DNA from 3 places in the Bradyrhizobium denitrificans genome. Region 3 is predicted to be linked to each of the others. Evidence: predicted binding sites of a transcription regulator. Region 3 holds the regulator's gene; each other region holds the start of a gene.
The links. Region 3 encodes PhoB, which activates phosphate uptake and scavenging genes when phosphate is short. Its sites were predicted from a motif close to TGTCATNNANCTGTCAT; they were not measured.
Positions count from the first base shown of each region.

Region 1: the regulator PhoB is predicted to act here: its motif matches at 7,848-7,864, upstream of HL671_RS20470 (alkaline phosphatase D family protein).
Region 2: the regulator PhoB is predicted to act here: its motif matches at 4,702-4,718, upstream of phnF (phosphonate metabolism transcriptional regulator PhnF).

Region 1 covers NZ_JABFDP010000018.1:11,632-21,654, reverse strand. Annotated here, with positions in the region: gene typA (translational GTPase TypA) at 1-618, opposite strand, end outside; gene HL671_RS20515 (hypothetical protein) at 851-1,612, opposite strand; gene HL671_RS20510 (hypothetical protein) at 1,623-1,892, opposite strand; gene HL671_RS20505 (hypothetical protein) at 1,885-2,058, opposite strand; gene HL671_RS20500 (hypothetical protein) at 2,113-2,361, opposite strand; gene HL671_RS20495 (hypothetical protein) at 2,410-2,664, opposite strand; gene HL671_RS20490 (radical SAM protein) at 2,661-4,076, opposite strand; gene HL671_RS20485 (prolipoprotein diacylglyceryl transferase) at 4,057-4,776, opposite strand; gene HL671_RS20480 (Crp/Fnr family transcriptional regulator) at 4,858-5,619, opposite strand; gene HL671_RS20475 (response regulator) at 5,783-6,157, shown strand; gene HL671_RS20470 (alkaline phosphatase D family protein) at 6,204-7,778, opposite strand; gene HL671_RS20465 (TAXI family TRAP transporter solute-binding subunit) at 7,927-9,273, opposite strand; gene HL671_RS20460 (4a-hydroxytetrahydrobiopterin dehydratase) at 9,633-9,932, shown strand.
Region 2 covers NZ_JABFDP010000024.1:21,714-31,736, forward strand. Annotated here, with positions in the region: gene HL671_RS25740 (ABC transporter substrate-binding protein) at 1-356, shown strand, start outside; gene HL671_RS25745 (ABC transporter permease) at 405-1,220, shown strand; gene HL671_RS25750 (ABC transporter permease) at 1,225-2,010, shown strand; gene HL671_RS25755 (ABC transporter ATP-binding protein) at 2,013-3,062, shown strand; gene HL671_RS25760 (phosphodiesterase) at 3,066-3,908, shown strand; gene phnF (phosphonate metabolism transcriptional regulator PhnF) at 3,939-4,664, opposite strand; gene phnG (phosphonate C-P lyase system protein PhnG) at 4,808-5,260, shown strand; gene phnH (phosphonate C-P lyase system protein PhnH) at 5,260-5,871, shown strand; gene HL671_RS25780 (carbon-phosphorus lyase complex subunit) at 5,875-6,978, shown strand; gene HL671_RS25785 (alpha-D-ribose 1-methylphosphonate 5-phosphate C-P-lyase PhnJ) at 6,975-7,859, shown strand; gene phnK (phosphonate C-P lyase system protein PhnK) at 7,852-8,646, shown strand; gene phnL (phosphonate C-P lyase system protein PhnL) at 8,658-9,356, shown strand; gene HL671_RS25800 (alpha-D-ribose 1-methylphosphonate 5-triphosphate diphosphatase) at 9,371-10,023, shown strand, end outside.
Region 3 covers NZ_JABFDP010000027.1:24,991-35,013, reverse strand. Annotated here, with positions in the region: gene HL671_RS27815 (NAD(P)-dependent oxidoreductase) at 1-861, shown strand, start outside; gene pstS (phosphate ABC transporter substrate-binding protein PstS) at 1,889-2,899, shown strand; gene pstC (phosphate ABC transporter permease subunit PstC) at 2,996-3,994, shown strand; gene pstA (phosphate ABC transporter permease PstA) at 3,998-4,873, shown strand; gene pstB (phosphate ABC transporter ATP-binding protein PstB) at 4,870-5,691, shown strand; gene phoU (phosphate signaling complex protein PhoU) at 5,725-6,441, shown strand; gene phoB (phosphate regulon transcriptional regulator PhoB) at 6,458-7,165, shown strand; gene HL671_RS27780 (trypsin-like serine protease) at 7,261-8,577, shown strand; gene HL671_RS27775 (HoxN/HupN/NixA family nickel/cobalt transporter) at 8,759-9,886, shown strand; gene HL671_RS27770 (NADH-quinone oxidoreductase subunit B family protein) at 9,901-10,023, shown strand, end outside.

The DNA of each region.
Region 1 (10,023 bases), on a different contig from region 3:
GATCATGCGGAACGGCCCCTCCTCGGTCTTCGGCGGCGGGACGTGGCGCAGCACCAGCTCGAACAAGGGCTCCATGCCACGGTCCTGCGGACCTTCCGGGCTGTCGGCCATCCAGCCCTGCTTGGCCGAGCCGTACAGGATCGGAAAGTCGAGCTGCTCCTCGCTGGCGTCGAGCGCGGCGAACAGGTCGAACACCTCGTTGATGACCTCGGTCGGGCGGGCGTCGGGACGGTCGACCTTGTTGATGACCACGATCGGCTTGAGGCCGACCTTGAGCGCCTTGGAGACCACGAACTTGGTCTGCGGCAGCGGGCCCTCGGCGGCGTCGACCAGCACCAGCGCGCCATCCACCATGTTCAGGATGCGCTCGACCTCGCCGCCGAAATCGGCGTGGCCGGGGGTGTCGACGATGTTGATGCGGGTGTCCTTCCACTGCACCGAGGCGGCCTTGGCCAGGATGGTGATGCCGCGCTCGCGCTCCAGATCGTTGGAGTCCATGGCACGCTCGGCGACCTTCTGGTTCTCGCGGAAGGTACCTGATTGCTGCAGGAGGCGGTCGACGAGCGTGGTCTTGCCGTGGTCGACGTGGGCGATGATGGCGATGTTGCGAAGATTCATGGTTGGTGTCTTCTAAGCTTTCTCAAGAGCCCGTGCTCTGTCCCCGGCGGGGCGCGCGCTTTGTTATAGTCGAATCAAGCTGTTAGCTTTGCGACGCGCGCTCGCGAAACTCGTTCGGCGGCAGGGACCGGCAGCCCCAAATAGGAAACCCGGCCAATGGACCGGGCAGACCTCACGCGTTGCGGCGCAATATAGGCGAAAAACGCCAAAAAACAATGACTGCTTTCAGGAATCAGAAGCGGGTCCGGGTGACTCGGCCGGCGGATCGGCTGACGCTTCGGCCAGCCAGCGCTGCCGGGCCGCCCGGACGTAGAGGATCCCGATCACCCCGGCGGGCAGGCAGCCCGACCGGGAGCAGCACGGACGGCATCTGGTTGATCCAATACAGCCGGCTGAAGCCGTAGACGGCGAGAAAGAGGCCGGGAATCACCAGCACGATCCCGGTCGCCATCAGCGGGCCGGCGAGACCGGCGGGCCGTGCGGCGACCCACCACAGCGCGGCAACGCCGACAGCGCCCAGGGTGAAGCCCGTCAGCAGCGGGCTGGGATCGCCGATATGCGTGATCGAGCCCATGGCGCTCAGCCCGAACAGCATCGAACAGGCCCCCGGCAGCAGCAGCACGACACCGGCAATCAGCATGACGCTCGGCAGACAGCCGCTCGCGGCCTCCGGGCGGCCAGGGGTCGTGGGGCGCAATCGGTGGTGCGCAGACAGCATCAGCACGGCGCCGACGATCGACGCGGCCAAGCCCTCGAGGAAGAAGCCGAAGTACCCGCCCATGTGCCAGCGAACGAAGAAGGCGAAGTAGATCGCCGCGTACAGCCCCCACGCGATCAGCGCCAGGCTGCAGACCATGATCAACGGATTCAGGCAGCCTTTGCCGCGCGGCCGGTCTTCGTCCGGAATGCCCTCGGGCGGTCCCTTCCAGCGCTCCTTCGGCAGCGGCGGCATGGCACGATCGGCTTGCGATTCAGGACGTTCCGGCGAGGTCATGTGACCGGCCTCAGCCCCAGCGGCGGTGCACCGCCAGCACAATCATCACGAGTCCCGTAACGGCCATGCCGGCCAGGATCGCGCCGGGGCCGAGCAAGCCGCCGAACTCGTTCCACTCGCGGCGCATCAGCGCCATCACGCAGCCGAACGGAAACATCAAGGCGAGCCCGCCGAGGATCGCCCCCAGCGTCGCCACCAGGCCGGCAGGCTCTTGCGCCCGACGCACGTCCTCCAGGAAGGGCGACAGCGGCGGACGGCGGTTGAACGGATCATCATCCATGGCGGCGCGGAATCATTCGTCGAATGCCGAAGAAGACGAGCAGCAGGCCGATCGCGGCTGCCCAGAACAGGAGACCCTTGATGACATTTTCGGGACTCGGCTCACGCAACTCCATCACGAAGCATAGCAAGCCCGGCGCGAACAGCACCAGTCCGACGAGCAGCATCAGGATCGACAGGACGACCCCGCGCCACAGGCGGTCCGGGCTGCTCCTGCGGCGTCATGAACGGCTCCGCCCGCGCCTGACCGCCAGGATGATCAACACGACGCCGGCGATGGCCGCGCCGACGAACAGCAGTCCGATCGGATCGACGAGGTCGTTGCGCGTGATCTGGTTGGGAAAGATGACCAGGACGCAAGCCATGGGAAACAGCAGGATGAGGCCGGCAATGACCGCGAGCGCCGTCAGACAGCCGGAGCGCGCCTGCTGAGGCGGAAGTTCGGGGGGAAGGATCGGTCGATCAATCATGGCTGCGCGAAATCATGAGACGGACTGCAAAGAACACCATGCGTGCGCTCACCGCCGCCACGCCGTTATGATCAGCAAAATGCCGCCCGCGCCGACCGCCAGGCCGGCGACGACCCACGCCGTCAACTCCGCTGGCCAGTTCTTCTCCTGCAAGCCGAGATAACCGAAGACCACGGCGCAGGCGCCCGGCAGCAGCAGGATGACGCCAACCACGAACAGGACCGCCGTCAGGCAGCCGCTGCGCAGCTCACGCGGCTGCTCGGATGCAGGCGGGGGCGGACTCTTTTTCTCCGGCTCGCTCACGCCTGTTCACCCTTCGCCAGCCGGGCTCGGATGCCGTCGATGGCGCCGTTGCGATAGAACAGATTGTAGGTGTCGAACGGGATGATCTCGCCGCGCTCGGTGACGAAATGGATGCAGGAGCGTTTGACGTTGCCGACGCAGAAATTGAAGCGGTCGAGAAACTGCACGATGGTGACGCGGAAGACGTGCTCGTAGCCGAGATTGTCGGGCACCTGCACGGATGGCAAACAGCAGAGGAATTCGGCGACGCGCTCGCTGGTATTGAGCGGCCCCGACGACAGCGAGAACAGCTCGACGAATTTGTCACGCAGCACCGGATATTTTTCCGGACTGATCGTGTTCGGCATCACCGACAGCAGCTCCTCCTGCGGCACCATCGCGGTGAGGGGCAGCACGGTTGTGCCGTTGCGCAGGCCATAACCGATCGAGATGCTCTCGGGATTGCAGGGCAGCGGGATCATGTCCTGCTCGCCGAACACGCCGGTCTCGACGACGCGGCGGCGGATCTCCGACAGCATGATGCGATCGGTGTCCTTGTCGAAGTCGGCATTGCGGCCGGCGTCCTGCACCGGCTGCAAGGTGACGCCGCGCACGCAGCGCCATTCCAAGGCATGACGCACGATGTCGACGATCTCGTCGTCATTGACCCCGCGCTTGATGGTCGCGACCAGCGTGGTCGAGATGCCCTGATGTTCGAGGTTCTCCAGCGCCTGCTGGCGGATGCGGCGCAAATCGGCGCCGCGAATGTTCGTGAGACCGGCGCGCGACAGCGAGTCGAACTGCAGATAGACCTCGAGCCCACGCTTGGTCTCCGCGAGCTTCGCGACGAAGTCCGGCTCGCGCGCGATGCGCAGGCCGTTGGTGTTGATCATGACGTGACGGATCGGCCGCGCGCGCACGGCGGCGAGGATGTCGAAGAAATCAGGATGCAAGGTCGGCTCGCCGCCGGAGATCTGCACCAAGTCCGGCTCGCCCTCGCTTTTCACCAGCGCGTCCAGCATCCGCTCGATCGTGGCGAGCGGCGTGAAATGCGAGCGCTGCGGCGAGGATTCGGCGAAACACACCGGGCAGGTCAGGTTGCAGTGATCGGTGATCTCGATCAGCGCCAGGCAGGAATGCTGCTCGTGGTCCGGGCACAGGCCGCAATCATAGGGGCAGCCATATTCGGTGCGGCGCTGGAAACTGAGCGGCGTATCGCCCGGCTTGATGAACGCCTTGCAGCGCCGCCAATAGGCGGCGTCATCGGAGACCAGCGTCGACTGCACGCCGTGCGCCTTGCAGCGCTTCTCGTACCAGACCTCGTTGTCCTGGATCTGGATCTTGGTCGGCACCAGCGCGAGGCAGGTCTCGCACAGGGATTGGGTCTGTCCCCAGAACACATAGGGGCGTGACTTACGCAGCGGCGCGTTCATGCGTGACCTTCGATTGCGGCGCGGTTGCCAGCATCGCCAAAGCGTAGGCCGCAATGGCGAGCGACAGCAGGTGAAACAAGGTGAAGGGGCCGACGACCGGCCCGTATGGCTTGAGGAATTCCCAGACGAAGCGCTGCAGGCCGTAGACCAGAAGCGCGAGATAGAAGCCGCTGGTGATCACCGCCGCATTCCGCCTGATCACCGCGACGATATAGGCGGCGGCAAAGCTGGCCATCGCGAGACTCTCATAGAGCTGCACCGGATGGCGCTGGATGCCGTCGCCGAAATCATGGCCCCAGGGCAGAGCCGTCGGCGTGCCGTAGGTGAAATCGTCGAGCCCGGCCGCAAAGCAGCCGATCCGCCCGACGGCGACCCCGACCGCGAGCGGCAGCGCAAAGCGCGCCCCGGTGCGCAAGGTGATGCCGTGGCGCCATTTGTAGAGTTCGACCGCGATAATGCCGCCGGCGAGCGCGCCCTCGACCGAGCGCGCCAGCCCGGCCATGCCGGAGAGCCACAGGTTCAGCGTGCCGAACAGATACGCGCCGAGCCCGGCGCCGAATACGAGCGCGGCGATATAGGGCCATTCGGTCGACTGCCTGGGAAAGCTCACGCCGCCAAAGCGCGCGAGCCACCAGCCGGCGGCCGCCGCGCTGAGCCAGGCAGCGACGTCGAAGATCGCGTGGAGAACGGCGCCGTCCATGCCTGCCCTGAGGACTTCCCAAATCCGGTTGCATCCGGACTATGACAAGTTCCAGCAGGCTAAGGCAATGCTGGGATCGGATCAGCCCGTCGCGGCCTGCTCGGTCGGATAGACGCCGCGGAGAACCTCCTCGAAATGGGTTTTCACGGCCTCGTTGCACAGGCAGGAGCGCTGTTTCAGGGCGTCAAAGTCACGCACCATGAAGGCGCCGCGCCGCGTGTCCAGAATGCCTTCGGCGCGGAAGGTCTGGACGACACGGCTGACATAGCTGCGGCCGACACCGAGCAAGGTCGCCAGTTGCTCATGGGTCAGCGGCACAATCGGCTCGCCATCCGTGCGGTCCATCGCCGCGACGATCCACTTCGCCGTGCGCTGCTCGATCGAATGGATGGCGTTGCAGGCGGTCGACTGAAACACCTGCGCCAGCATGCAATCGGCATAGCGGGCGAACACGTTGCGCAGCGTCTTCGATTGCAGCTTGGCGGCGGCGAGTCGCGACAGCGGCAGCCGCGCAAAGGGACCGCCGAACTTGACGACGATGCGCGTGTAGGCAGGCAGGAAGCCTTCACTGACGATGCCGCCCACTGCGCCCTCGCGTCCCACCAGGATGGTTTCGACGTCGCGACCGTCCTCGTTCGCCACCAGATAGGACGTGAGCGCCGGCCCGCATGGGAAATGCACGATCTGAACGTCGTCGCCGGGACGGTAGAGCAGATCATTCGGCGCCGCTTCGTCCTCGACCAGATGTGGCGCGATCAGCGCGTAATCGGCCGGGCTCAAGCGTCGCAGCAGATTGTTGTAGGGCCGCTCTCGCGACAGCGTCGTCACACCTTGGTTCAGCATCATCGTTCCCCGCGCCATACGCATGTGCGTGATCCCCGCCCCTTGTGTTCACAAGTGCACCGACACAGGAACTCTGATATGCTGCCTTCGGTTCCAGGAACCCGCCGGCGCGCTTACAAGGAGGCGCCGGGCAGCGGGGCCTTCACCCGGAACCCCGCAGATCATGACAAGCTCGCAGTCCAGCGTGCCCGAGCACTATCAGGACGTGCTGGTCGTCGAAGACGACCCGATCATTGCGCTCGGCCTCGAAGACACGATTACGGATCTTGGCATTACCGTCATCAGAGTTGCGGCCAATGTCGCCAGCGCTCTCGCCATGATCGAGGAGCGCGCACCGCAATTCGCGCTGCTCGATGTCGGCCTCGTGCGCGAAAAGAGCTTCGCGATTGCCGAGCGGCTGACAACGCTCGGCATTCCCTTCGCATTCTCGACCGGCTACGGCGCCGACCGCGTGCCGGCGGCGTTCGCCGACCGGCCGCGGCTGCCGAAACCGTGTCCGACCGAAGCGCTGGAGGCGGTGCTGCGGCGGCAGGCTTAGCTGCCGCCGCAGCACTTTGCTGCGTGTTTCGAGTGCGGCCGCCAGCTCAGCCGAGCTTCGGGTCGAGGGTCGTCGACCACAGCGCGACGTCGGCGCGATCGCGCAGGGTCACGGTCATCTGCCCGGTCTCGCCCTCGATCTTGACGTGCCCGAAGAACTGCATGCCGGCTGACGGCGGCAGGTTCTGCTTGTCGAGACCCGGCGCCTTGATGAAGCGCACCTCGGGGCCGAAAGTGTTGTCGAGCTCGTTCGGGCCGAACGTGCCGGCATGCAGCGGGCCCGAGACAAACTCCCAGAACGGCTCGAAGTCCTGGAACTGCGCCTTGTTCGGATCATAGTAATGCGCGGCGGCGTAGTGCACGTCCGCCGTCAGCCACACCGTGTTCTGGATCGGCGCGGTCTTGATGAAGCGCAGGATCTCGGCGATCTCCAGCTCGCGCCCGCGCGCCGGACCGTCGCCCTGCGCAATCGCCTCAGAGCCCTTCTTGTTGGCCGCGTCGTCATAGACGATCAGGCTGAGCGGCATGTCGGAGGCGATCACCTTCCAGGTCGCGCGCGAGTTCAGCAGCGCCTGCTTCAGCCAGCGCATCTGCTCGGGCCCGATGAAATAGGACGACGGGCCATATTTGTCCTCGAGGTTCGGGCCGTTGGCGCCGCGATAGCTGCGCTCGTCGAGCACGAAGACGTCGAGATGCGGGCCGTAATTGATGGTGCGATAGACCCGGCCAGGCTCGGCGATGCTCTCGCGCATCGGATACATCTCGTGGAAGGCGCGGGCCGCGCGCGCGGCGAGCAGCTGGATGTTGCGCTCCTTGTAGGCCGCCGGCAGCTCCTTGGAGGCCGACCAGTTGTTGGTCACCTCGTGATCGTCCCACTGCACGAAGATCGGCACCTCGGCATTGAAGGCGCGGACGTTCTCGTCGAGGAAGTTATACTTATGAGCCGCCCGGAATTCGTCGAGCGTCTCGGCGACCTTGGCCTTCTCTTCCACCGTCAGGTTTTTCCAGACCTTGTTGTCCGGCAGCTTGACCTCGGACTTGATCGGACCGTCGGCATAGATCGTGTCGCCGGAATGGAGGAAGAAGTCGGGCCGGTGCTTCTTCATGGTGGCGAAGGTGAACATGCCGCCATCGTCGGGATTGATGCCCCATCCTTGTCCTGCCACGTCGCCGCCCCAGACGAACGAGACGTCGCGCTTGTTGCCGGGCGCGGTGCGGAAGCGCCCGACCACCGCCTCGCTCTCGACGGCGCTGTGCGAGAGGTCGCGGAATTTGACGCGGTAGAAGATGTCCTGGCCGCTCGGGAGGTTCTCCAGCAGCATCTTGGCGGTGAAATCGCTTTCGGGCAGCGCCGCGATCGGCGGCAGGCTGCGCGCGTTCTTGAACGACTCTGTCGTCGCGACCTCGACCAGCATTTGCGACGGGCGGTCGGCACGGGCCCAGACCACGCCGCCATCCATGCTGACGTCGCCGGACTGGACACCATGCGTGATCTGCGGCCGGTCGGCGGCGCGGCTCAGATAGGGCATCGACAGCGTCGTGACGCCGGCGGCAGCTGCCGTCGAGAGGAATCGGCGGCGGGACAGCCTGGACAGCTGCGGGCGCGAAAGGTGAATGGTCATGCGAATCTCCTGCTTGGATGGCGCGTGCAATCGGCGCCGCCACCACCACGGCAGGCCTAGAAAAGATTGGTGACGCTGGAATAACACGGCCATGCCGAGCACATCGGGATACCGTTCACAGGCGAGGACCGTTGGGGAACGGGCGGGCTCAGGTGCCGGCGGCGCGCAATTGCGCGCCGGTGCGCTGCAGATTGGCGGGCATGCTCATCAGGATCAGCTTGCGATCGGCGACCGCGTTGTGGAACTGCTCCAGCGCAATGTTGAACGCAGTGAGAGCGGCATGCTCGATCGCGCCATCCTCGAAGCAGGTCAGCGTATTGCGCAGGATCTCGTCGGCCTCACCTTGCAGCTGATCGAGCTCCTCGGTCGAATCGCTCTTGCGTGCGATCGTGATCATCTCCAGCAACCGGTCGCGCAGCGAGCTGTTGATCGTACGTTCGTCCCGCTTGAGATAGCCGGCGAACCAGGCGCCCGCCGAGCCCATCGCCGAAAGTGTCATCAGCCCCCACCAGATATAGTCGCTGTAGCGGTCCAGGAAGGTCTTCTCCTCACCGTCGACGAATGCCGCGGCACCGGGATGGGCGGGAATCGCGGCGTCCTTGTCGGTGTCGGGGGTCTCGATCTTGGCGGCCAGCGGGAACTCCGACATCAGCTGCTGCCGCACCGAAAACAATTGGCGGGCGAATGTCGACACCGTCGAATCCGACAGGCCCTTCCGCGCCACGATGTGGTGATTGAAGCTGATGGTCTTGACTTCGTCCTCCGGCCGGTCCGGCGAGCCGCCGAAGGCGCCCGCCGGGATTTCGGTCGCTTCGTATTCCGGATGGTTCTGCGCAATCGCCTCGGCGGAGTCGATCGCCAGGAAGGTCGGCACGCCACCATCCTTGGTCGCGGCGGCGATGGCATCCGCGGTGATCTTGCTGTTGATCGGTCCGGCCGCGAGATAGACATCCGCCTTCTGGTTGCGCACCGCCTCGGCCGCCTCCGAAATCGGAAATTGTACGATGTCGACCTTGCTGGCATCGACGCCGTATTGATGCAGGACGATCTTCAGCAGGTTCACATTTGCCGGGGTCCGCCCGATGATGCCGACCTTGTGCCCGGGCAATTGCGAGATCTTGGTGATCTTGGCGCCGCTCTTGCGTCCCTTGCCCTTGGCCACAGGCGGCACCCAAAGCACGGCGACGTTCTTGCGCAAGGTCGCGACGGCCTGGGCATTCTTCGGCACTTCGAGGTCGCCGCGCACGATCGCGAGATCGACCTTGGCGGCAGCGAGCGCCTGCGCGCTCTCGGCCGCGCCTTCGGTCGGCACGGGACGAAGCCGCACCGCGGCATGCGATTGCGAGAAGGCTTGGGTCAGGGCTTGAACGACCTTGAGGTCGTCACTGTTCGGGGGACCCACCGCGATCTTCAAGGTTACCGGCCGCATCGCGAAATAGTAGGCACCCGCCAGCGCGCCGACGATCGCGAGGATCCCGGCGATGACGATGAACACGGCAGGGCGCATTTGCGAGCGCTGCGCTGGCGTGGTCTGTGGGTCTACCAGGTCCGGTCCTCCGGTCATCCGACGGCTCGGAAGCGGCGCCACGCGCAGCGCCGCCTGCCCTCGTTCTTCTCTAAAGGTAGACTGTAGCAAATTTCTTGTCCGCCCAGGGTGACATCTGCGTCATGGTTACCGGAGCCGAAGTGGCCCGATCATCGGGGCAGTTCCATGACCCGGCGAGATTGGCCGGGTGAGAGCTGTCTTTTGGGCGATGTGGCGCAATCATCGGGACGGCTGCAGACTACGGTCCCGTAAAGGTCCGGGTGCGGCACAAGGGCGCGGGCCATCCACGAGGTGAATGGGAGGTTGACATGGTGGAACGATTATCGGCTGAGGCACGGCGCGACGCGCTGCGACGACTTTCCGGCTGGTCCGAGCTGGACGGCCGCGACGCGATCACCCGCAGCTTCACGTTCCGGGACTTCAACGAAGCGTTCGGCTTCATGACGCGGGTCGCGCTCATCGCCGAGAAGCGCGATCACCACCCCGAATGGCGCAACGTCTACCGCACGGTCGACGTCGTGCTCTCGACGCATGATGCCGGAGGCGTGACCCTGCTCGATGTCGAGCTCGCCGAAGCCATGGATGCGATCGCCGCGTCGATGGCCTGAATCCGGTCCGCCCCGGCGACTTGCGGCAGCATTGGCCATCCCCACATGTGCCGGGGATCGCGCTCCATGGCGCCATCCGGAACCTGGAGAT
Region 2 (10,023 bases), on a different contig from region 3:
TTCTGTTCGACTACGACTTCAACGCCTACCGCGCAAAATACACCGAGAAGGGCAATTTCGAGTTTGTGATTCCCTGCGAGGGTTCGGTGGTGTTTCCTTACGTCGTCGGCCTGGTGAAGAATGCGCCCGACAAGGACAAGGCGAAGAAGGTCATCGACTACCTGCTCTCCGACAAGGGCCAGGCGATCTGGACGAATGCCTATCTGCGTCCGGCACGTCCGATCGAGCTGCCCGAGGCCGTCAAGACCAAGTTCCTGCCGGACAGCGACTACGCCCGTGCCAAGAGCGTCAATTGGGGCGACATGGAAACGGCGCAGAAGGCGTTCGTCGACCGTTATCTGTCCGAGGTCCGCTAAGGAGGACCAGGTCCCGCCGGCCCTGGCCGGCGGGACGTCCGTGATCTCATGTCGCACAAATCCTTCGTCTGGATCTGCCTGTTGCCTTTGGCGGCCGTGACGGCCGCCTTCTTTCTGCTGCCGATGGCGCGGCTGCTCGTCACCGGTGCGGAAGGACCACGCGGGCTGGCCGAATATCTCGCGATTCTCGTCGAGCCGCGCTACCGCGCCACGCTCCTGAATACGGTGCTGCTGGCGGCGGCGACCACCGTCGCGACGCTGATCATCGCAACCATCGCCGGCCTGTTCCTGCAGCGTCACCGCTTCCCCGGGCGTGCGGTTCTGGTGGCGATCCTGACATTCCCGCTGGCGTTTCCCGGCGTCGTCATCGGCTTCATGATCATCCTGCTGGCCGGCCGCCAGGGGCTGATCGGCGATGTCTCGGCGCGCCTGACCGGAGACAAGCTCGTCTTCGCCTATTCGATCTATGGCCTGTTCCTCGGCTACCTCTATTTTTCGATCCCGCGCGTCATCCTCACCATCATGGCCGCGGCGCAGAAGGTCGATCCGGGGCTTGCGGAGGCGGCGCGCTCGCTCGGCGCCGGGCCCTTCGCCGTGCTGCGCGACGTGATCCTGCCGGCGCTCGCGCCGGCTCTTGTGGCCTCAGGTGCCATCGCCTTTGCCACGGCCATGGGTGCGTTCGGAACGGCCTTCACTCTGGCCACCAATATCGATGTGCTGCCGATGCTGATCTACACGGAGTTCACTTTGGCCGGAAATCTCGCGACGTCGGCGGCGCTATCGGTCGGGCTCGGCGTGATGACCTGGCTCATCCTGGCGCTGGCGCGCTCCTTTACCGGCAACTCCGTTGCGGCGGCGGGATAGACGCGTGCGCGACCGGATCATCTTCGCCCTGCAACTTCTGTTCACCTTGATCGTCGCGGCGTTTCTCGTCGTGCCTGCCGCGCTTTCGATCGCGGCGGGCGTGACCGTCAACTACTTCCGCGGCATCCAGTCCGGCGTCACGCTGCAATGGGTCGCCCAGGTCTTCGATCTCTATGCCGGCACGATCATGGCCTCGATCGCGATCGCGCTGGGGACGCTGCTGGTCACGCTCGTCGTTGGCGTTCCCGCAGCCTACGCGCTCTATGTCCGCAGCGGCCGGCTGGCTCGCCTGGTCGAGGAGATCATCACCTTGCCGGTCGCAATTCCGGGTCTCGCGCTGGCGCTCGGGCTGCTGTTGTCCTATGGCGGCTTCGGCAACTTTCGCCGCTCGTGGCTGTTCATTCTTGCGGGCCATGTCATCTTCACGATGCCGTTCATGGTGCGCTCCGTCATGGCCATCTTCGCCAGCATCGACGTCAAGTCGCTGGATGAAGGCGCCGCATCGCTCGGTGCCGCGCCCTGGCGCCGTTTCGTCGATGTCATCGTGCCCAATGCGGCGCCGGGCATCCTGGCCGGCAGCCTCATGGTGGTGACGCTGTCGCTCGGCGAGTTCAACCTCACATGGATGTTGCACACGCCCTTGACCAAGACCCTGCCGGTCGGGCTCGCCGACAGCTACGCGTCGATGCGGCTCGAAGTGGCCTCGGCCTATACGTTGATCTTCTTCGTCATGATCATTCCGCTGTTGGTGGCGATGCAATGGATCGGCGAGATGGGGAGTGCGAAGTGACGATGATGATCCGCCATGGCGCGGCGCTGAAGGTCGAGAACTGCGGCAAGACCTTTGCCGACGGCACCTGCGCGCTCGCGCGCGCCACGCTCGACATTGCGCAGAGCGAGACGCTGGTGCTGCTTGGTCCCTCCGGCTGCGGCAAGACCACGCTGTTGCGGATCGTCGCCGGGCTGGAGATGCCCGATGCGGGCGGCCGCGTGCTGTTTGACGGCAAGGATCTGACGCGGCAGCCGATCGAGAAGCGCAATGTCGGGATGGTGTTCCAATCCTACGCGTTGTTTCCCAACATGACCGTGGCGGAGAATATCGGCTACGGGCTCAGGATCCGCGGCGTGTCGAGGTCGGAACGCGCGGCGCGTGTCGCCGAGCTGATCACGCTGACCAATCTGGGCGGACTGGAACATCGCCGCATCGATCAGCTGTCCGGTGGTCAGCGGCAGCGCGTCGCGCTGGCGCGCGCCGTCGCCATCAGGCCGAGCGTGCTGCTGCTCGACGAGCCGCTGACCGCGCTCGATGCCGCCCTGCGCGAGCGCCTGCGCGGCGAATTGAACGGCCTGCTGCGCACGCTGGGCATCACGGCGATCTATGTCACGCATGACCAGGCCGAGGCGATGGAGCTCGGCGACCGCATCGTGGTGATGCGCAAGGGCGCGATCGCTCAGGTCGGAACGCCGCGCGAGATCTACTTCACCCCTGCCGACCGCTTCGTTGCGGAGTTCGTCGGCGCGGCCAATATCATCGAGGCCCCGATCGAGAGCGGCGATCTGATCCTGCCCGGCGGTCGTCAGCCGGTCGGTTCGACTCGCGCCAAGGCCGTGGCGATGGTCCGCCCCGAGACGATCGCGATCGTGGATGCGGACAAAGCGAGCCTCACCGGCGTCGTCGACAGCATTCGTTTTGCCGGCGACCGTCAACGCATCATCGTGCGCGACGCGGCCGCGATTCCGCTTGCGCTGGATGTGCCGCACACGATCCATGTGCGCGCGGGCGAGCGGATCGGCCTCTCCATCGCGGCGGACTCGATTCGCCTGCTTCCCGCGGAAGGCTGACCCATGACGAAGAGCCCCATCCTCATCGCCCAGATCTCGGACCTCCACGTCAAGGCGCCCGGACATCTGGCCTATCGCCGGGTCGATACGGCGCTGGCGCTGAGCCGCTGCGTCGATGAGCTGAACAGGTTCGTCCCCCGGATCGATCTGGTGGTAATCTCCGGCGATCTCGCCGACACGCCGTCGACGGCAGAGTATGATCACCTCAAGAGCCTGCTGGCTGGTCTCGCCATTCCCTTCGTGGCCGTTCCCGGCAACCACGATTCGCGCGCGCTGATGCGCGCTGCCTTTCCGGATCATTGTTTCGCAATGCCGTCCGGTGCGCTGAACCGGCGCGTCGAGCTCGCCGATCTGGATCTGCTTCTTCTCGACTCCAGCGTTCCCGGTCATCCGCATGGTGAGCTCGGCGACGAGACGCTGCACTGGCTGGACGCCGAATTATCCGCCCGCGCGGACAGGCCGGCGCTGTTGTTCCTGCATCATCCGCCCTTTGCCGCGGGCATCTGGCACATGGACCGGCAGAATCTGCGCAATGCCGACGCCCTGGCCGAGATCGTCGCGCGGCATCCGCGCGTCCAGCTGATCGGGTGCGGACATGTCCATCGGGCGACGCTGACGAGGTTTGCCGGCGTCCTCTGTACGATCTGTCCTGCGCCGAACCACGCCGTCGATCTCGATCTGGCTGAGCGCCAGCCGCCGTCCTTCAGGATCGAGCCGCCGGCCTTCAATTTGCATGCCTGGTTTCCCGGCGCGGCGTTCGGCACGCTGGTCACGCATCAGATCCCGATCGGCGATTTCGGTGGGCCGCATCCGTTCTTCAACGCGGACGGCACGCTGATCGATTGACCGCCGCGGTCGCGGTTGCAGAACCTTGCGCTAAGCTTCCACTTCGAAGGTGACACGCTCGGCGGCGAAGCGTGAGCGCTTGCTGACGAGCGGCGTGCCGTCCGCGTCGATGTCCGTGCTCTCGACGACCAGGACCGGGCGGCCCAACGCGAGGTCCAGGCGCGCGGCATCGCTGGCGTCCGCGATCGCCGCAGTGATACGCGTTTTGCCGCGCCGGTAGTCGCGCATACCGTAATGCGCGAGCAGCGCCGTCATCGAGCGGGTTGTCGCGAAGATCCGCGCGGCATCCGGAAAGCGCTCTGCCGAGAGCCAGGAGGTGCTGACGCAAATCGGCGTCTTGTCGGCGAAGCGCAACGCCTCGATGCGGATCAGCGGCGCGCCGGTCTTCAAGGCCAGCTCGCGGGCGAGCTCGCGCGTTGCCGGCTCCTCCGAACTCGCGATCAACTGTCCGCGCGGCTCGCGCCCACCGGCGCCGACGATCTCGGAAAAGCGGGTGCGCGAGCGCAGCGGATAGGACAGCCGGGGCGCTTCCACATAGGTGCCGCTGCCGCGCTCGGCCCGCACCAAGCCGCGTTCGGCCAGCATCGCCAGCGCGCGCCGCACCGTATGGCGGTTGACGCGATAGGTCTCGGCGATCTCGGTTTCCCCGGGCAGGCGCGTGCCGGCCGCGAACCGCCCGCCGGCGATGTCGCGCTCGATGCCGTCGGCGACCCGTCGCCATAGGGCCACGCCTGAATCGGCGTCCGGCATGCTCATTCGGTCGTCCCGCCTGCACTGGTGAAAATCACGTCCATGTCATCAAACAGTCATGGCGCTCTCTTATCAAGTTGTCTATTATCATAGACAACTTGAGCCGGGCAAGATCGACAGTGGCCATCAGGGGCAACATGGACGGCAATATGAGCGGCAATACGTTGCAGGAGAGACGCCAGGGGGCGATGCAAGTGCTGTCGCATGCGCCGGCAGCCGACATCGCGCTGCGTATGGCAGAGCTGCCTCTGCCGCCCTATCAGCAGCTGCGTGCGCCGGAGAACGGTCTCGTCATGGTGCGCGGCCGCATCGGCGGCGATGGTGCGCCATTCAATCTCGGCGAGGCCACGGTGTCGCGGGCGGCCATCCGTCTTCACAGCGGTGAGGTCGGCTTCGGTTATGTGCTTGGCCGTGACGGCGAGAAGGCGCGGCTGATCGCGCTGTGCGACGCGTTGATCCAATCACCCGATCATGCCAGTGCGATCGAGGCCAAGGTCGTAGCGCCCTTGCGGGCCGAGATGCGCGCGGCGCGGGATCAGGCGGCCGCGCAGGCGGCAGCCACGCGTGTCGATTTCTACACGATGGTTCGCGGAGAAGGATGATGCAGAGCTTGGATCACGCGCTGCAGCCCGGCTTCGCCGACAAGGTGCTGTCGGCGCAGGCGACCTTCCGCACGGTGATGGAGGCCATGGCGCGTCCGGGGCAGGTGATGCAGGTCGAGGACGGCGTCGGCCGGCCGCCGTCGATGATGGCCGGTGTTGCCGCCATCGCCCTGACGCTGTTCGATCAGGAGACGCCGATCTGGCTCGATGCCCCCTTGTCGGGCGCGCCGGATATCGGGGCGTGGCTGAAGTTTCACACCGGGGCTCCGATCGTCGCCGATCCCGCCCTCGCAAGCTTCGCCTTGGTTGCAGCGCCAGAGCAGCTTCCGGATCTGCGCAGCTTCGCGCTCGGCAGCGCGGACTATCCCGATCGCTCGACGACACTGGTGTTGCAGGTGGCGAGTCTCTCCGTCGGGCCGATGTGTCAGCTGCGTGGGCCTGGGATCGACGGCACGGTGTCGCTTTGCGCATCGATCGCGCCCGCCGATTTGTTCGCAAGGCTGTCGATCAACGAAGCTCTGTTTCCACGCGGCATCGACGTGATCCTGGTCGACGGCCGTTCGCTGGTCGCGATCCCGCGCACGACGCGGCTCGCCGCTGCAGGAGGTTGAGGCATGTATGTCGCCGTCAAGGGTGGCGAGCGCGCCATCGAGAATGCACACCGTCTGCTGGCGCATGAGCGCCGGGGCGACCGGAATGTGCCGGAGCTCTCACTGGCGCAAATCTCGGAGCAGCTCGGGCTCGCGGTCGATCGCGTCATGAGCGAGGGCTCGCTGTATGATCGCGAGCTGGCCGCGCTTGCGATCAAGCAGGCCCGTGGCGATCTGATCGAGGCGATCTTCCTGGTGCGGGCGTTCCGCGCGACCCTGCCGCGCTTCGGTGCGACTGAGCCGGTCGATACCGGCGCGATGCGGGTGCAGCGGCGGGTGTCGTCGACCTTCAAGGACATTCCCGGCGGGCAGGTGCTGGGGCCGACCTTCGACTACACGCATCGGCTGCTCGATCCGCAACTCGCAATGGCCAGCGATCCGGATGCGCCGGCGCTCGCCGAGGCGTCGCATGCGCCGACGCCGCGCGTGACCGATATCCTCGGCCAGGACGGGCTGATCGAGCCGTCGCCGCAGACCGTGGAGGGGGCGCCGGTCGGCGACCTGACGCGCGATCCCCTGGGTTTTCCTGCGGGCCGCGACCTGCGCCTGCAGAATCTGGCGCGCGGCGACGAGGGCTTTCTGCTGGCGCTCGGCTATTCGACCCAGCGTGGCTACGGTCGCAATCATCCTTTCGCCGGCGAGATCCGTTTCGGTGAGGTCGAGGTCGAATTCTTCGCCGAGGAGATCGGCTTTGCCGTGCCGCTCGGCTCGATCGAGCTGACGGAATGCCAGATGGTCAATCAGTTCAAGGGCTCCGCGACCGAGCCGCCATGTTTCACGCGCGGCTATGGCCTCGCCTTCGGCCAGAGCGAGCGCAAGACGATGTCGATGGCGCTGGTCGATCGCGCGCTGCGCGCGCGCGAGCTCGGTGAAGATCTGGTCGCACCCGCGCAGGACGAGGAGTTCGTGCTGTCGCATTCCGACAATGTGCAGGCGACGGGCTTCGTCGAGCATCTGAAGCTGCCGCATTACGTCGACTTCCAGTCCGAGCTCGGCCTGTTGCGCAAGCTGCGCCGGGAATTCGCCGAGGCCAATGCCGAGCCTGCACTGAAGGAGGCCGCGGAATGAACGCGCCGACCTACAACTTCGCCTATCTCGACGAGCAGACCAAGCGGATGATCCGCCGCGCGATCCTGAAGGCGATCGCCATCCCCGGCTATCAGGTGCCGTTCGCCAGCCGCGAGATGCCGATGCCTTATGGCTGGGGCACCGGCGGCGTGCAGGTCACGGCGGCCATCCTCGGCCCCGACGATGTGCTCAAGGTCATCGACCAGGGCTCAGACGACACCACCAACGCGATCTCGATCCGCAAGTTCTTCGCCAAGACCGCGGGCGTGGCCACGACGACCTCGACAGAGGCCGCGACCGTGATCCAGACCCGCCACCGCATTCCCGAGGCGCCGCTGCAAGAGGGGCAGGTGCTGGTCTATCAGGTGCCGATTCCGGAGCCGTTGCGCTTCCTCGAGCCGCGTGAGACCGAGACGCGCCGCATGCATGCGCTGGCGGAATATGGCCTGATGCATGTCAAGCTGTACGAGGACATTGCGCGCTTCGGGCACATCGCGACGTCCTACGCCTATCCGGTCAAGGTCAATGCGCGCTACGTGATGGATCCGTCGCCGACGCCGAAATTTGACAATCCGAAGATGGACAATTGTCCGGCGCTGCAACTGTTCGGGGCTGGACGTGAGAAGCGGATCTATGCCATCCCGCCCTATACGTCGGTGGTGTCGCTCGATTTCGAGGATCATCCGTTCACGCGCTACAAGTTCGATGCGCCCTGCGCGCTGTGCGGCGCCGAGGATTCCTACCTCGACGAGATTGTCACCGACGACAAGGGCAGCCGCATGTTCGTGTGCTCCGACACCGACTATTGCGAGGGCCGCCAGGCTGCCGGGCATCGCGGCACGCAAAACGCCGCGCCGCACAAGGAGGGCGCTCATGTCTGAGGTCACCCGCACGTCCGATCAGCCGCTGCTGGTCGCCGAGGCGCTGTCGAAGAGCTATGGCCGCCTCGCAGCCTGCCGCGACGTCTCGTTCGTGCTCTATCCCGGCGAGGTGCTCGCCATCGTCGGGGAGTCCGGTTCGGGCAAGTCGACACTGCTGCAGATGCTGTCGGCGCAGCTTGCGCCGAGCGCGGGCCACGTGTCCTACCGCATGCGAGATGGTGTGCTGCGCGATCTCGCGGATCTCGGCGAGGCCGAGCGCCGCTTCCTGTTCCGCACCGATTGGGGCTATGTGCATCAGGACCCGGCGCAGGGGCTGCGCATGGCGGTGTCGGCCGGCGCCAATGTCGGCGAGCGGCTGATGGCGGTCGGCTGGAATCATTACGGCCGGATCAGGCAGACGGCATCGTCCTGGCTGGAGCGGGTCGAGATCGACGTGGCCCGCATCGACGATGCGCCCCGCACCTATTCGGGCGGCATGCGGCAGCGGCTGCAGATCGCGCGCAATCTCGTTACCGAGCCGCGGCTGGTGTTCATGGACGAGCCGACCGGCGGACTCGACGTGTCGGTTCAGGCTCGCCTGCTCGACATGATGCGCAGCCTCGTGAACGAGCTCGGCCTCGCGGCGATCGTGGTCACGCATGATCTTGCGGTAGCGCGGCTGTTGTCTCATCGTGTGATGGTCATGAAGGAGGGGCGGGTGATCGAGACCGGCCTGACCGACCAGGTGCTCGACGATCCGCGCGAGCCATACACACAGCTTCTCGTCTCCTCGATCCTGCCGCCATGAGCCCGACCGCAATGACCGTGATGATCGATATTGAGGATGCCCGTAAGACCTTCATTATGCATCTGCAGGGCGGCATCTCGCTGCCGGTGGTGCGTGGCGTGTCGTTTCAGGTCAAGGCAGGGGAATGCGTCGTGTTGTCGGGGCCCTCGGGCGCCGGCAAGTCGTCGATCCTGAAGATGATCTTCGGCAATTATCGCTGCGACGATGGCCGGATCGCCGTTCGTCACCAGGGCGAGATGACCGACCTTGCCGGCGCGGAACCGCGACTGGTCCTGAATGCAAGGCGGCAGACGATCGGCTATGTCAGCCAGTTCCTGCGCGCGGTGCCGCGCGTACCCGCGCTGGATGTCGTCGCCGAGCCGCTGCTGGCGGCGGGCCTGGGGCGCGACGCGGCCCGTGCTCGCGCCGGCGCGTTGCTCGGTCGCCTGAACATTCCGGAGCGGTTATGGTCCCTGCCGCCATCGACCTTCTCCGGTGGCGAGCAACAGCGCGTCAACATCGCACGCGGGTTCATCTCGGACGTTCCGATCCTGTTGCTGGACGAGCCGACGGCGTCGTTGGACGCTGCCAACCGCGCCGTTGTTGTCGACCTCATCGCGGCGAAGAAGCAAGACGGCGTGGCGATGCTCGCGATCGTGCATGACGATGAGATTCGTGAGCAGATCGCTGATCGCACGGTCGATGTGACGACCTTCGCAGCGGCGGCATAGAGGCAGGATTGCAGATGAGCGCGAACATGTCCGACACGGTAATAGGCAATGCCAGGCTGGTCCTCTCGGATCGGGTCATTGAGCAGGGCTGGGTGGCCGTTGCCGCTGGCAGGATCGTCGAGTTCGGCGAAGGCGATGCACCGGCCGGCAGTCTTGACGTCGAGGGCGATCTGCTGATGCCGGGCCTCGTCGAGCTGCATACCGATCACCTCGAGGCCCACGTCGTACCGCGCCCGAAGGTGCATTGGGATCCCGTTGCGGCAGTCATCTCCTATGACGCGCAGCTGGCGACCGCCGGCATCACCACGGTTCTCGACTCCTTGCGCGTGTGGACCGAGGATGGTACCGAAGGCGTCGATGGTCAGGCCAATATGCTGGCTGAGGCGATCGCGACGGCCCGCGATGGCGGACTGCTGCGCTCCGACCACTTCCTGCATCTGCGCTGCGAGGTGCCGATGCCCACGGTGGTCGAGGAGGCGCGGCAGCTGGCGGGGCGCCCTGACGTGCGGCTGATGTCGCTGATGGACCACACGCCGGGCCAGCGGCAGTTCCGCGACGAGGGCAAGCTGCGCGACTACTACCGCGGCAAGAGCGGCGGCAAGACGGACGCGGAGCTCGACGTGATGTTCGCGCGACGCTTTGCGTATCAGCAGGCCTATGCTGCGCC
Region 3 (10,023 bases):
GGCAATATGGGCTGGCCGATGGCCGCGCGCCTGCTCGGCGCCGGCATCGCAGTCGCGGTCAATGACGCAGTGCCGGGCCGCGCCGCCGATTTCGTGCGGCAGGTCGGCGGCGTCGAAGCGGTGGATCTCGCGGCCGCTGCGGCGGCGGCCGATGTGGTCATCACGATGCTGCCGACCAGCAGGCATGTCGCCGACGCCGTCGCGGCGCTGCGTGCCGGCCTGAAGCAGGGTCACGTCGTCATCGACATGAGTTCCGGGGCTCCGGCGGCGACGCAGGCGATTGCGACCGATCTCGATGTGCTCGGCGTCACCATGCTCGACGCGCCGGTCAGCGGCGGCGTGTCGCGCGCGGTGACCGGTGAGCTCGCGATCATGGCGGGCGGCGATGCCGCCGCACTCGATCGCGTCGAGCCGTTGCTGCGCGCGATGGGCACCACCATCCACCGCATCGGCGGCCTCGGCTCCGGACAGGCGATGAAAGCGCTCAACAACCTCGTTTCAGCCGGCGGCTTCCTGATCGGCATCGAGGCGCTGCTGATCGGCCAGCAATTCGGCATCGATCCCGGCCTGATGACGGACGTGCTGAATGCGTCGACGGGCATGAACAATTCGACGCAGAAGAAGTTCAAGCAGTTCGTCCTGTCGCGCAAGTTCAACAGTGGCTTCGGGCTCGATCTCATGGTGAAGGACCTCTCGATCGCGCTTGAGGTCGCGCGCGCCAGCGGCGTCGCCGCGCCGTTCTCCAATCTTTGCCGCGAACTGAGCGCCAGCGCGCAGGCCCTGCTCGGGCCGGGCCAGGACCACACGGCGCTGGCAAGGCTGAGCGAGGCGCTGGCGGGCGTCGAACTCGGTCAGGAGTGATCGGCTGCCGATCGCGGTCGATTTCTGAAAAGTATAAATCTCTTGCGCTTTTTCGGAATTTGTGGTTGTCTTCACTTGCCCCGCCTCGAGCAGAGGGACGGACGCGTCGTCACGAACGTGGAGGTGGGCTGCGATGGACGTGACGGCTGCGCCGGACGAGCGCAGGCGTGACGGACGGCAAAGTCGTGTGGTCCTGGCCTCTCGACGCTGAGGTCTGCGCAACGCGCCACAAGCGCGTTGTCGCAAATGGGGGCAAGAACGCCGATCCCCAGGGAGAGCACGAAGGACACCGTTAAAACCGTCGCGCGGGGAAGGCCGGGTCTGTCCGGCTGGACCTGTGGTGACTGCCGCCTGCTTTCTTTGTTGCAGGCGGGCCACGGGGCATCAGCCGAGGCCCGGCCTTCCCCGCGCCCTCTCATTGTTCAGGAGGGCAAGATCGCTGCATCACCCGGGCATCACATGCCGCGGGACGAAAGACGCCTGTCTCCCACACCTGATGATGAGGCCGAAGATGTTGATCATTTGCCCCGCTGTCGTCCCGGACAAGCGCGCAACGCGCGCGCCGATCCGGGACCCATAGCCCCAGGGAGACGTGCGAGGCACCATTCGCCCAGCCAGGACCGCCAGGGTGTGGGTCCCGGGTCAGCGTCCGCCGCCGCTTTCGCGTTGCCGGGCTTGCCCGGGACGACATCTTCTATGGGGGCGGCTGCGGGGGGGGGGCAACGACAAGGCACGGGATGGACCGCCGGCGCCAATCATGTCCTGCGCTATCATCCCCCACCGGCGGGGAGCGGGCCCCGTTGAGCGGCGCTCTCTTAAGGGGATGGGCGGACGGGCGGCTGCGCGGGGGCGGAGAGACCGTAAAAAATCGGGGTCAGGTCCAAATATCAATAGATCTCAAAGGCTTGTGACTGTCATCTGAGTGTCATTGAACCTTTATAAAAGCGGCACCGAGGCCCCGTAAAGCGGCCGGGGAAGCGCGATCGGGCGCACATGGCGCTTCGCTTCCCGAGCATGGAGACCAGCTATGAATTTCGTCAAAGCTATCGTCGCTGCCGGCTTGGTCGCCGCATCGACGTCGGCATTCGCTGCCGACATCACCGGCGCGGGCGCGACGTTCCCGTTCCCGATCTATTCCAAGTGGGCTGACGCCTACAAGAAGGAGACCGGCAACGGTCTGAACTACCAGTCGATCGGCTCCGGCGGCGGCATCAAGCAGATCCAGGCCAAGACCGTGACCTTCGGCGCCACCGACGCGCCGCTCAAGGCCGAGCAGCTCGAGAAGGACGGCCTGGTGCAGTGGCCGATGGTGATGGGTGGTATCGTGCCGGTCGTCAACCTCGAGGGCGTGAAGCCGGGCGAGATGGTGCTGGATGGCGAGACGCTGGCCAACATCTATCTCGGCAAGATCACCAAGTGGGATGACGCCGCGATCAAGAAGCTGAACCCGAGCGTCAAGCTGCCGAGCGATGCCATCGCCGTGGTTCGCCGCTCCGACGGTTCGGGCACGACCTTTAACTTCACCTACTACCTCTCCGAAGTCAGCGCTGACTGGAAGAGCAAGGTCGGCTCCAACACCGCGGTCGAATGGCCGGTCGGCGTCGGCGCCAAGGGCAATGAGGGCGTGTCGGGCAACATCAGCCAGACCAAGAACTCGATCGGCTATGTCGAGTATGCCTATGCCAAGCAGAACAAGCTGACCTACACCGCCATGGTCAACAAGGCCGGCAAGACCGTGCAGCCGACCGTCGAGGCCTTCCAGGCTGCGGCCGCCAACGCCGATTGGGCCAAGGCTCCCGGCTACTATGTGATTCTCGCCAACCAGCAGGGCGAAAAGTCCTGGCCGATGACGGCCGCGACCTTCATCCTGATGCACAAGGAGCCGACCGACAAGGCGGCCTCCGCCGAAGCCATCAAGTTCTTCAAGTGGTCGTTCGAGAAGGGCGACAAGATGGCTGAGGAGCTCGACTACATCCCGATGCCCGACAACGTCGTGAAGCTGATCGAGAAGACCTGGTCCTCGGACATCAAGAGCTGACGCCTTTCGCGCCAGAACCCCCTCTCCCGTCACCGGGAGAGGGGGCATGATCGGGGTTGAAGCGTGCTGAAAAAACAGGGGGCAGAATTGGCAGACATGGCGGTTCAAACCGAAGTCAGCGATATCGCGGCTGCTGCCGGGCCCTATGACCGGGCGCGCGCGCTGAGCGCCTTCAAGCTCGGTGACGTCACTTTCTATTGGATCACGCGGCTCGCGGCGATCTCGGTGCTGCTGATCCTCGGCGGCATTATCGTCTCGCTCATCATCGGCGCCTGGCCGGCGATGAAGGCCTACGGTTTTGAATTCCTCTGGACGCGGCGCTGGGCGCCGTCGGCGGATCCGCCGGTGCTGGGTGCGCTCGGCCCGATCTACGGCACGCTGGTCACGTCCTTCATCGCCATGTTGATCGCCATTCCGGTCGGTCTCGGCATCGCGATCTTCCTCACCGAGCTGTGCCCGCAATGGCTGCGCCGCCCGATCGGCATCGCGATCGAGCTGCTGGCCGGCATTCCCTCGATCATCTACGGCATGTGGGGCTTCTTCGTGCTGGGCCCGTTCCTGGCCTATAATTTCCAGCCGTTCATGATCAGCCTCTGCGCCAACATTCCGGTGCTGCAGGACATCTTCGCCGGCCCGCCATCCTATCTCAGCCTGTTCAATGCCTCGCTGATCCTGGCGATCATGGTGCTGCCCTTCATCACGGCGATCTCGGTCGACGTGTTCAAGACGGTGCCGCCTGTGCTGAAGGAGGCGGCCTATGGCGTCGGCTGCACCACCTGGGAGGTCGTGCGCAGCGTCGTCATTCCCTATACAAGGGTCGGCGTGATCGGCGGCATCATGCTGGCGCTCGGCCGGGCCCTCGGCGAGACCATGGCGGTGACCTTCATCATCGGCAACTCGTTCCGGATCTCGTCATCGATCTTTGCGCCGGGCACGACGATCTCGGCCGCGATCGCCTCCGAGTTCCAGGAGAGCGACGGTCTGCACCAGTCGAGCCTGATCCTGCTCGGTCTCTTGCTGTTCGTTCTGACATTCTTCGTGCTCGCGGCAGCCCGTCTGATGCTGATGCGGCTCGAGACCAAGGCGGGGAAATAGCTCATGACTGCCATTGACGCTCAGCCCAGTCCCGTCAATCCGATCTACACGCGCCGGCGCCGCACCGACATCGTGGTCCGTGGCCTTTGTTTTGCTGCCGCCGCGTTCGGCGTCACCTGGCTGGCGCTGATCCTGTTCACGCTGTTCTATAACGGTCTGGCCGGGCTCAGCCTGCAGGTCTTTACCGCTGATACGCCGCCGCCGGGATCGAGCGACGGCGGTCTGCGCAACGCCATCGTCGGCTCGATCATGATGACCATCATCGGCGTCGGCATCGGCGCGCCGCTCGGCCTGTTCGCCGGCACCTATCTCGCCGAATATGGCCGCAACGACCGCCTGACCTCGATAATCCGTTTCATCAACGACATCCTGCTGTCGGCGCCGTCGATCATCATCGGCCTGTTCATCTACGGTGCGGTCGTGGTGCCGATGGGCGGCTTCTCGGCGATCGCCGGCTCGCTGGCGCTGGCGGTGATCGTGATCCCCGTGGTGCTGAGAACCACCGAGGACATGCTGCTGCTGGTGCCCAATCCGCTGCGTGAGGCAGCCTCGGCGCTCGGCCTGCCGCGCTCGCTGGTGATCCGGCGGATCGCTTACCGCGCCGCGCGCTCCGGCCTCATCACCGGTGTGCTGCTGGCAACCGCCCGTGTCGCCGGCGAGACCGCGCCGCTGCTGTTCACCGCGCTGTCGAACCAGTTCTGGAGCATGAACCTCTCCAAGACGATGGCGAACCTGCCGGTGACCATCAACAACTTCGTCCAGAGCCCCTATGCCTACTGGAAACAGCTGGCCTGGAGCGGCGCCCTTCTGATCACCTTGACCGTGCTGGCCCTGAACATCGGTGCGCGCATCCTGGGCGCCGAGAGGAGCTCGAAATGACCGACATGTCCGTATCCGTGAGCAGCCCGACGGCCGCCATTCCCGCCAAGTCGCTGCCGGAGGCGCCGGCCAAGGTGATCGCGCGAAATCTGAACTTCTATTACGGCGATCATCACGCGCTGAAGAACATCAACCTGTCGCTCGGCACCAACCGCGTCACCGCGTTCATCGGTCCGTCCGGCTGCGGCAAGTCGACTTTGCTGCGCATCTTCAACCGGATGTACGATCTCTATCCGGGCCAGCGCGCCACCGGCCAGCTGATGCTGGACAGCACCAACATCCTCGATCCCAAGCTCGACCTGAACCTGCTGCGCGCCCGGGTCGGCATGGTGTTCCAGAAGCCGACGCCGTTCCCGATGACGATCTACGAGAACATCGCCTTCGGCATCCGCCTCTATGAGAAGATCTCGAAGTCCGAGATGGACGACCGGGTCGAGAAGGCGCTGCGCGGCGGCGCGCTGTGGAACGAGGTCAAGGACAAGCTCAACGCCTCCGGCCTGTCGCTGTCCGGCGGCCAGCAGCAGCGCCTGTGCATCGCGCGTACCGTGGCTGTCAGGCCCGAAGTGATCCTGTTCGACGAGCCTTGCTCGGCGCTCGATCCGATTTCGACCGCCAAGGTCGAGGAGCTGATCCAGGAACTCTCGGAGAACTATACGATCGCGATCGTCACGCATAACATGCAGCAGGCGGCGCGTGTCTCCGACAAGACCGCCTTCATGTATCTCGGCGAGTTGATCGAGTTCGACGACACCAGCAAGATCTTCACCTCGCCGAGCGATCGGCGGACCCAGGATTACATCACCGGCCGGTTCGGCTGACGCCGACAGCATCATTGCCTTCAGGAGATCATCATGGCCAGTGAACATACCGCCAAGGCGTTCGACAGCGATCTGCAGGATCTGACCCGGCTCGTGTCGGAGATGGGCGGTCTCGCCGAGCGGCTGATTGTCGACTCCGTCGACGCACTGGTTCGGCGTGACGTCGCGCTCGGCCAGAAGGTCGTCGCCGCCGATGCCGAGGTCGACAAGCTGCAGCGCATCATCGAGGAGCGCGCCGTGCTGACCATCGCGCGCCGGCAGCCGATGGCGGTCGACCTGCGTGAGATCGTCGGCGCGATGCGCGTCGCCACTGATCTTGAGCGCATCGGCGACCTCGCGAAGAACATCGGCAAGCGGGTTGCTGCGCTGGAAAGTGATTTCCATCCGCTCAAGCTGATCCGTGGCCTTGAGCACATGACGGATCTCGTGCAGTCGCAGGTCAAGTCGGTGCTGGATGCCTATGCGGCGCATGACCTGCCGGCTGCGATGGCGGTGTGGAAGGGCGACGAGGAGGTCGATGCCATCTGCACCTCGCTGTTCCGCGAGCTGCTGACCTACATGATGGAAGATCCGCGCAACATCTCGTTCTGCATCCATCTGATGTTCTGCGCCAAGAATATCGAGCGGATGGGCGACCACGCGACCAATATCGCGGAGACGGTGTTCTACATGATCGAGGGCCAGGCGATGGTCGACAAGCGTCCGAAGGGCGACATGACGAGCTTCGCCACCACGGTCCCCGGCAACTGAGAGAGACTCGTTCGATATGACTGCGCGCATCCTGGTGGTGGAAGATGAAGAGGCGCTGACCACGCTCCTGCGCTATAATCTGGAGACCGAGGGCTACGAGGTCGAGACCGTGGGGCGGGGCGACGAGGCCGACACGCGGCTGAAGGAGCGCGTTCCCGATCTCGTGGTGCTCGACTGGATGCTGCCGGGCCTGTCCGGCATCGAACTGTGCCGCCGGTTGCGGACGCGGCCCGAGACCAAGCAGCTGCCGATCATCATGCTGACGGCGCGCGGCGAGGAGAGCGAGCGCGTGCGCGGTCTGGCGACCGGGGCGGACGACTATATCGTCAAGCCGTTCTCGGTCCCTGAGCTGCTGGCGCGGGTGAAGGGTCTGCTGCGGCGGGCGAGCCCGGAGCGGCTGGCGACGGTGCTGTCCTATGGGGACATCGAGCTCGACCGCGAGAAGCGCCGGGTGGCGCGCTCGGGCCGGCCGATCGATCTCGGCCCGACCGAATACCGCCTGCTCGAATTCTTCCTCGAGCATCCGGGCCGCGTGTTCAGCCGTGAGCAGTTGCTCGACAGTGTCTGGGGCCGGGATATCTATATCGACGAGCGCACGGTGGACGTCCATATCGGCCGCCTGCGCAAGCTGCTCAATCCCGGCCGCGAGCAGGATCCGATCCGCACGGTGCGCGGCGCCGGCTATGCGCTCGACGACCGCTTCGCCAAGAGCGAGCAGGCGTAAGCGCGGGGCAGCCGTTTTGCGCGCGGCCATGGGGCTGCCGTCTTGATCCGGTCTGCTGGTCTCCCCATCATGATGACCGGGATGCCGCGGACGCGATGATCAGGACAATTGCTCTCGTCTTAGCCGTGTGGCTCGCCGCCATTGTGCCCGGTTCGGCCGCCGAACTCGAGGAGGCCGTGGCCGCGGCGGCCAATGGCCAGCACGCCATGGCGATGCGGCGGCTGATGCCGCTGGCGGCCAAAGGCGATGCGCGGGCGCAGTTCGATGTCGGCTTCATGCAGGCGTTCGGCTGGGGTGTGCCGCGCAACCCTGCCGAGGCGATGGCCTGGTACCGGAAGGCGGCGGATCAGGGCCTCGCCGTCGCGCAGCATTATCTCGGCGTCGTCTATTACAATGGGGAAGGCGTCGCCCGCGATCATGGCGAAGCCAGCCGATGGTTTTCTCGCGCCGCGGCCCAGGGCTTCGCCCAGTCGCAATATATGCTCGGCCTGATGATGCTCGACGGGCGGGTGGTCGCGCAGGATGTCGTGCAGGGCTATGCCTGGCTGGTCATGGCGGGGCGAAATGGCGTGCGGTCCGCGGGCCGCGAGGTCCAGCGTGTCGCGTTGAGTGAGGCGCAGCGGCGACAGGCGGAGCAGGCCATCGCGGCCTGGCGGCCCAAGCCGGAAGCGGCCGATTCAGGCATTGCCAATCCGCGGCCCGAGCAACTGCTCGGGCTCGACCGGCACATCGGCGAGGTCGTGGATCCCACGGCGTGGCCGGCATCATCGATCGGCGTCGTCACCGTGGCCCAATACAGCACGGGCGGTTCGTGCACGGGCACGCTGGTGGCGCCGCGCCTGGTGCTCACGGCCGCGCATTGCGTCTTCAACGGCGTCGCCCAGGTCAGTCCCGGCAACGTCCACTTCCTGGCCGGCATGAACAAGGGCACGCCGGCAGCCTCGTCGATTGCCGACAAGCTGATCGTGGCGCCCGACTTCGCGCCGATCCAGCACGACAAATGGTCGCTTGACCGCTCGCGCGTCGATTGGGCCCTGATCGTCCTGAAGGATGCGCTGCCGTCGCGGCCGGTGGCGGTCACAGCGCTCACGCGCGAGCAACTTGCGGCTGCGACGGCGGCCGGGACGATTTCGGAGATCGGCTACGGCCAGGAGCGGCGTTATTCGCCGACCGGACAGCGCAATTGCAGCGCCGGCATGACTGAGGATGCTCGGCTGCTGACGGTGCATTGCTTGGCGAATTTCGGCTATTCGGGCTCGCCGATCCTGGCCGAGATCGGCGGCGAGACGGTCGTCGTCGGCATCTTCTCGGCGTTCCATGAGGAGACCCGGCTGATGTTCGCCGCGCCGGCCAGCGGGTTCGAGGCCGCTGTCAGGCGCGAGATCGCGGCGCAAAGCGCCTCGGTCCGGTGAGGCGGGGGCAAGCGAAGGTCTTCAGCGGCTGGTCATTGTTTGTGCGTGACCGGACAGCGGATTGCCACAGAGGCTGGCCGATCCAGGCGAGACGGGGGGTGAACGGCGCGAATTCGGCCTGATCTGGGCCGGGCGGAGCAAGGCTTGCCAATTGGCGCGAGACTTGCTCTCCTGCCTGAGTATGACGATTTTCCCAATTGATCATCCCCAGCCTCCGCGCGCAGCGCCGGCCTGGCTGCAGACCGCGGGCGGCCGCAATGTCGCGCTGCTGGCCGGTCTCGTGCTCGCCAACGCGCTTGCCTGGGCCTGGGCGTTTGCGCTCTATGCCGACCGTCCCGCCATCGTCGGCACGGCCATGCTGGCCTGGCTACTTGGATTGCGCCATGCGGTTGACGCCGACCACATCGCTGCGATCGACAACGTGGTCCGCAAGCTGGTGCAGGAGGGGGACACGCCGCGCGCTGCGGGTCTCTATTTCGCGCTCGGACATTCGAGCGTCGTCGTCATCGCCACCATTATCGTCAGCCTGGTCGCCGGCGCCGATCTGTTGAGCGGGGACAGCGCAATTCGGGCGATCGGTGGTGCCATCGGCACCTCGGTTTCGGCCGGCTTCCTGCTGCTGATCGCATTCGCGAACCTCGTTCTGTTCGTCAATCTGTGGCGGCGCCCGGCAGTGTCGCAGCAGTCCGAAATGGCAGACACGGCAAATGCAGGGCGGGGCGTTCTCATTCGTCTGCTGCGTCCTGTGCTGCGCCTCGTGGACCGCGCCTGGCACATGTATCCGCTCGGGTTCCTGTTCGGCCTCGGCTTCGATACCGCGAGCGAGATCGGTCTCCTCAGCCTTTCTGCGACCGAAGCAGCGCGCGGCGCGAGCCTCGCCCATGTGCTGGTGTTCCCGGCGTTGTTCGCTGCGGCGATGGCGACCGTCGATACGGCCGACAGCATGCTGATGGTCGGAGCCTATCGTTGGGCGCTGACGGATCCCGCGCGCAAGCGACGCTACAATCTGGTGATCACCGGAACGTCGGTCGCGATCGCGCTGGTGATCGGCGGCGTCGAGGCGGTGACGTTGCTGGCGCCACGGCTTGGCGCTCAGGGCGGCTGGACGGATGTCGCGGTGGCGCTGGGCGATGACATCGGCAATCTCGGGATCGTCGCGGTCGGCCTGTTCGGACTGATCTGGGCCGGCGCCGTGCTGCTCGGCCGTCGTCGTGGCTCCGAGCGCAGGCCGTGCGACGCGCTTGCCAGTACTCACGCTGCGGCGTTAAACCCGAGAGCACCACCAGGCGGAATGCCCGGCGCGAAATAGCAGCGGAACCCACGATGGTCGGCGCGGAGGGAATGACCAGGATGTTGTGGCTGCAGGGCGCGAGCTGCGGCGGCTGCACCATGTCCATTCTGGAAAGCGGCGCCTCCGGCTGGTTCGACGAACTGCGCCAGTCCGGC